2 linked regions of the Fodinicurvata sp. EGI_FJ10296 genome follow. The protein of the gene in region 1 interacts with the protein of each later gene in a pairwise test. Links are inferred from orthologs where the notes say so. Each region holds a gene or a part of one and is shown on either strand. Other genes may lie near its edges. The genes, in order: trkA and ptsN.

Region 1 (3,242 bases):
TGGTCCGTTCGTCGTTCTGAACTGCGCCGCGCTCCATCCGGACCGCCTCGAAGAAGAACTCTTCGGCAGCGAACACGATGACCGCAGACGCGCCGGGACTCTGGAATCCGCTCACGGCGGCACGCTCCTGCTGGATGAGGTGGCGGATATGCCGCTGGTGACGCAGGGCAAGATCGTCAGAATGCTGCAGGAGCGGAGTTTCACGCGGGTAGGCGGCATTCAGACTGTCGAGGTCGATGTCCGTGTAATCGCGTCCTCGAACAGGGACCTTGTCGAAGCGATCAAGGACGGCACATTCCGCGAGGATCTGTACTATCGGCTAAACGTCGTGCCCATTCATGTCCCGCCGCTTGTCGACCGCAAGGAAGACATCCCGTCGCTTGCCCGGCATTTCATGGCGCGCAACGCCGAGATGCAGGGACTGCCGCCACGCGACATCGGCGAAGACGCAATGGCCGCGCTCAGGTCCTACGACTGGCCCGGCAATGTCCGCCAGTTGCGCAATGTCATGGATTGGCTGCTGATCATGGCGGGGCCGGAGGGGTCCGGGGCGATCAGGGCCGACATGCTGCCGCCGGAAATCGGCGCAATCGCACCCGACGTCCTGAAATGGGAGAAGGGAGGCGAAATCATGGGGTTGGCGCTGCGCGAAGCCCGGGAAGTGTTCGAGCGCGAATACCTTCTGGCCCAGATAACGCGCTTCAATGGCAATGTCAGCCGGACGGCTGAATTCGTCGGAATGGAGCGTTCCGCCCTGCATCGCAAACTGAAAAGTCTTGGCGTCAACCCGGCAACGGTGTCGACCGCGGCGCCCGGCACCATTCCGCCGGCTCTGTCGGATCAGTCCGACGAACGGGTCTGACAGCGCTCGTGACCGATGTGCCGACCAGAAACACACCCAAAGGTATTGACCCATGAAGGTCGTCATCTGCGGCGCCGGGCAGGTCGGCGCCAATATCGCCCGGTATCTTGCCACCGAGAACAACGACGTCACGGTCATCGACCGTGAGTCGCGGCTGACCAAGAAAATCTCGGACACGCTGGACGTACAGGCACTCGTTGGTCATGCCTCAAGCCCCACCATTCTGGAACAGGCAGGTGCGGCCGACGCGGATCTGCTCGTCGCGGTAACACAGAGCGACGAGGTCAATATGGTCGCCTGTCAGGTGGCGCATTCGCTGTTCAGCGTGCCAACCAAGATCGCGCGGATTCGCAATCAGTCTTATCTGCGGCCGATCTGGGCCGATCTTTTCAGCCGCGAGAATATTCCGATCGATCATGTGATCTCGCCGGAGATCGAGGTCGCCCGCGCGATCGCGAGACGCCTTCAGGTACCCGGAGCCTTCGAGATGATCCCCCTGGCCGACGGTATGGTACGGGTTCTCGGCGTCCTTTGTGCCGACGATTGTCCCATCATCAACACGCCGCTTCGCCAGTTGACCAGCCTGTTTCCGGATCTGAACATAGAGGTCGTGGCGATCGTTCGTGGGAATCGCCCCATCATACCCGATGCCAATGACCAGATGTTTCCGGGTGATGAAGTCTATTTCGTCGCCGACTCCCGTCATGTTGGCAGAGCGATGGCCGCTTTCGGGCACGAGGAGTCGGAAGCCCGGCGGATCGTGATCATCGGGGGCGGCAATGTCGGCTTGTTCCTGGCGCAAGAGATCGAGGCGAATTACCCCGGGGTCACGGCGCGTATCGTCGAGGAGAACGAGGATCGTGCGGCCTACATTGCCCAAACGCTGTCCCGAACGCTCGTCCTGACCGGCGACGGTCTCGACACGGAACTGCTTGAGGAAGCGAATATCGGTGTCACCGAGACCGTGGTGGCGGTTACCAACGACGACGAAGTCAATATTCTCGCCTCACTGCTTGCAAAGAAGCACGGTAGCCAGCGCGCGGTCACACTCGTGAACAATACCGACGTTTACGGGTCGCTGATCACCGGACTGGGGGTGGACGCCGTTGTCAGTCCCCGGGCGATAACGGCATCGGGCATTCTGCAGCACGTAAGGCGGGGCCGGATCAAAGCTGTTCACTCGCTGCGCGACGGTTTCGCCGAGATCATAGAGGCTGAAGCCCTGGACACATCCAGCCTGGTGAACATGCCGATCAAGGACATCAGGCTGCCGGTGGGCGTTATCATCGGCGCTGTGGTTCGCGGCGACGACGTGATCATCGCCAGGCCGAAGACCGTCATCAGGCCCCATGACCGCGTGATCCTGCTTTCCGCCAGCGCCTCGGTGAAAAAAATCGAGAAGATGTTCGCTGTACGACTGGAATTCTTCTGATAACTCCGGCTACACAGTGCGCTCAAGACTGCGCCTTTCGACACGGCTTGCGCCGTGAACCGTCCCGCCAAAGGGGAGCTTCGACGAAGATGCCACGTTTCGCTTACGTCAATGGCCGCTATGTTCCGCACGGCGACGCCGCCGTCCACATCGAGGACCGGGGTTTTCAGTTCGCCGACGGCGTCTACGAGGTGGTGAGCATTCATCGGGGCCGTCTTGTCGACGAAGCAGGACACCTGGATCGGCTGGAGCGGTCGTTGAATGAACTGCGCCTCCAGGCGCCGATGACACGCCGGGCGCTCGCGCTGGTCATGCGTGAACTGATCCGCCGCAATCGTCTGCACAACGGGCTGATATATCTGCAGATTACCCGCGGAGTCGCACCAAGGGACTTCAAATTCCCCAAGGGGGTCGCCCCGACGCTCGTCATGACGACGAAACGCAACGCGCGGGCGCCTGCCGCCACTCTGCGCGACGACGAAGGCGTCAGCGTCGTCTCGATTCCCGACATTCGCTGGAAACGCCGCGACATCAAGACGGTCGCGTTGCTGCCTCAGGCACTGGGCAAGCAACAGGCCGCCGACGCCGGGGCCTTCGAGGCCTGGCAGGTCGATGACGACGGGAATGTCACCGAAGGGTGTTCTTCCAACGCCTGGATCGTCACCAAGGACGGTGTTCTGGTGACCAGACCGGCCACCAATGACATCCTCAACGGCATCACTCGGCGTTCGGTCCTGGCGATCGCGGCCCGAGAGGGATACGAATTCCAGGAGCGCCCCTTTTCCGTGGCCGAGGCTCAGGAAGCACGGGAGGCATTCCTTACCAGTGCAACGACCTATGTCACCCCGATCACGCGCATTGACGGGCAACCCGTTGCCAACGGCCATCCAGGTTCGCTGTCGTCCGCCCTGCGCGGACACTATGTCGCATTCGCGGAATCCGACCGCG
Region 2 (3,178 bases), on another replicon or contig:
CTTTTTCGAAAGCGGCGTTCGGGCGCTGAAGCCTCTGGTGCTCAAAGACATCGCCGATGCGATCGGCATGCACGAAAGCACGGTCAGCCGCGTGACCTCCAACAAGTTCATGGCGACGCCGCGCGGCGTCTTCGAGCTGAAATATTTCTTTACCTCCTCCATCCAGGGTGCGGATGGCGGCGTGGCTCATTCGGCCGAGGCCGTAAGATCGCGGATCAAGGCACTCGTCGACGCCGAAACGAGCGATACGGTGCTGTCGGATGATCGAATCGTCGAAATTCTTCGGGCAGACGGTGTCGACATCGCCCGTCGAACGATAGCAAAGTATCGCGAAGCGCTTCGCATACCGTCATCGGTCCAGAGGCGCCGCGAAAAGGGGATACGACCTTGATGGCAGCCATGATGGCAGGCCGGTTTGCGTTTGCCTGCCGACGATTTGGGTTTACCCTGTGCGAACCGGGCCCGGATCGGCTCTTCGAGCCGGGCGAAAGGTACACGAGCGGCGATGCCGTTTTCGTCACTGCGAACAGGAGGCGCCGTGCCCCGCCGCGCCCGCGCTTGACAATGATCTGGCAGCGTCCCTATGGTCCCGGCCCGCGAGACTGGGGCCACCGAAGACGCTACAGCTTCCGTCCTCATCCATCACTTCTGGAAGTACGACCATGCAGCTTACGGTCAAGGGCAAACAGCTCGATGTAGGCGATGCTCTCCGCACACATGTGGAAACTGAGCTCACCGAGATTACGGAGAAATATTTCTCCAATCCGATACAGGCGTCCGTCGTTTTCACCAAGACGGCCCATCTCTATCGGACCGATATTGCTGTGCATGTCGGCCGCGACATTCATATGAATGCGCAGGCCGAAGCCGACGCTCCCTATGCCGCATGCGACAAGGCCGTCGAGAAGATCGCCAAGCGGCTGCGCCGCTACAAGCGCCGGCTGCGCGATCACCACCGGGACGTTGGTTCGACGGGCGAGGTCATGGCAGCCCACGCCTATGTCCTCGAGGCAGAGCCCGAGGCCGAAAGCGATGACTACAACGAACCGGATCATCCGGTCATCGTGGCCGAGACGCCGACGGATATCGAAACCCTGACCGTCCCGCAGGCCGTCATGCGCCTCGACCTGGCTGACCTGCCGGCTCTGATGTTCCGCAATCCCAAACAGGGAAACCTGAATATGGTCTATCGTCGGCCGGACGGGAATATCGGTTGGGTCGATCCTCAGGTCTCAGGCTCGCAAGACACCGAGACTGCAGCAAAGTGATCAGTCGGTCCCCCACGAAAGGATCGCCGTTATGGTGGACTTCGTAACGCCGGCCAGCATCATCCCGGTCCTGAGGGGTACCAGCAAGAAGCAGGTATTGCAGGAATTGGCCCGGCACGCCGCCACTGTAACGGGGCTGCGTGAACGGGCCATTTTCGACGTCCTGCTGGACCGCGAAAAACTGGGCACCACGGGTGTCGGCCGCGGTGTCGCGATACCGCACGGCAAACTGCCGCAACTGACCAGTGTTCACGGATTTGTTGCCAAGCTTGAAAAGCCGATCGACTTCGACGCTGTGGACGACGCTCCGGTCGATCTGATTTTCATGCTGCTGGCGCCTGAAAAAGCCGGCGCCGATCACCTCAAAGCCCTCGCCAAGGTCTCGCGCCTGTTGCGGGACCCCGCCTTGTGCCAGAAACTGCGGGGCTGCGAGACGAGCGATGCGATTTTTGCCGTGATCGCGTCCCAACTCGACGCCAGCGCGGCCTGACCGCCAGACCCTCCGGCACGGCCGCCGCCGTCCAGGGAGCGCATCGTCATTCCTCATCGCGCCCGACTTGATCGCTACGGTATTCACACAATGAGATCGATAGCGGAAATGGTGAGTTCCACACCCTGATCGTCCCGGGCGCAGCGCGACACGAAGTGACGCGTTGGCGATCCGGGACCTCGTGGAGCAACTCTCAGTCGTGACACTCGAACCGGGTGCATCCGGCTCGGGGGTCCCCGATGGATGTCGGGGACGATCAGGGTGGAGGATGGGAAGGGTTACATAGGAAAAAAGCCGCCGAATGTTTATCGGGCGGCTTTTTCTGATGCAATCGAGACGGTCAACCGGCTCCCGTATTTTGCGACTGCTGACGCTGCCACCAATGGGTCACGGACGAACTGCGTCCACCCGCCCTGTGGTGCCAGCGTCAAACAGGCTCCTCGTCAATGGGCGCTGACCGGCTCCAGATCGTTTTGGCGAATCACGGCGAAAGCCTGATCGCGTTCCGTCATCACGGTCAGCTGCGTGCCATCCGCGGCATGCACGGCGAAGGCTGTTGAGCCCTCCTGATCGATGGTCTTCACATAGGCGATTTCCTGCGTGCCATAAGCCGCGAAATCCGTCGGCGACATATGCCGGCTCAGTTCCATCGTCGTCTTCACATCCTGGGATTGCATATCTGCCTCCGCACTAAAATCTTGCACTGTCGATCTGATTGTAGCGAAATCTGCCGCAGTCGTCACTCTGCCGCCCCCGGTCCGTTGCCAGTCCCGTTCCCGTTAAGGCCAGTCCCGTTCCCGTTGAGGAATGTCTCGGCAATCGCGGATTCCGGAGAGGCCTCGGGCACTTCGATCGGAATCGTCCGAACCGAATCCTCGGGTTCCGGACGTTTGAGATCTATCGACAACAGTCCATCTGCCAGCACCGCGCCGACCACCTCCAGGCCCTCGGCCAGGACGAACGACTTCTGGAACTGACGAGCGGCAATGCCGCGATGAAGGAATACCCTGGTTGACGACTCATCGATCTGACGTCCGCGGATGCCCAACTGGTTCGCGTTTACCTGAACCTGTATCTCATCTTTCCGGAAGCCCGCCACGGCCAGCACGATGCGCAAATGGTCGTCATCAAGCCGTTCGATGTTATAAGGCGGGTATCCGTCCGACGACGATTTCGCCACACGATCAAGGGCCCGCTCGAACTGCTCGAACCCCACCATCAGGGGGCTGTTGAATACCGAAATCCTGTTCACGGCGCTCTCTCCTCTGTCGAGCGAGTAGCCGGTCCGAAGCCGCCGGCGGAAAATCCACCCGACGCGCTGAACGAACCTGCGCCCGTACCTGACCGTCGCCGCCCAAGGTGGCACGACCGACGGATCTTCGTCATCAAACTGTCGCTGGAGGCGTCGTTTGCCAAAGCA

Evidence for each region.
Region 2: the proteins of trkA (region 1) and ptsN interact in binary tests that used the Escherichia coli proteins (3 or more experiments, as listed by UniProt). The link is inferred for Fodinicurvata sp. EGI_FJ10296 from one-to-one orthologs.

Annotation. Positions count from the first base shown.
Region 1 is NZ_JBFCVL010000005.1:80,049-83,290, forward strand. The notes cover bases 187-3,104. They hold trkA (Trk system potassium transporter TrkA), read left to right. Parts: upstream 187-914; coding sequence 915-2,294; downstream 2,295-3,104. Other genes in these bases: ABZ728_RS11725 (sigma-54 dependent transcriptional regulator), read left to right, coding at 187-862; ABZ728_RS11735 (D-amino-acid transaminase), read left to right, coding at 2,384-3,104. Also shown: more of ABZ728_RS11725, read left to right, coding at 1-186; more of ABZ728_RS11735, read left to right, coding at 3,105-3,242. UniProt on the Escherichia coli protein: Part of the constitutive potassium transport systems TrkG and TrkH. May regulate the transport activity of TrkG and TrkH systems. Binds to NAD(+) and NADH.
Region 2 is NZ_JBFCVL010000003.1:232,948-236,125, forward strand. Bases 175-3,028 are described here. They hold ptsN (PTS IIA-like nitrogen regulatory protein PtsN), read left to right. Parts: upstream 175-1,299; coding sequence 1,300-1,758; downstream 1,759-3,028. Other genes in these bases: rpoN (RNA polymerase factor sigma-54), read left to right, coding at 175-391; raiA (ribosome-associated translation inhibitor RaiA), read left to right, coding at 663-1,268; ABZ728_RS07300 (DUF1150 family protein), read right to left, coding at 2,202-2,435; ABZ728_RS07305 (Hsp20 family protein), read right to left, coding at 2,498-3,010. Also shown: more of rpoN, read left to right, coding at 1-174. UniProt on the Escherichia coli protein: Seems to have a role in regulating nitrogen assimilation.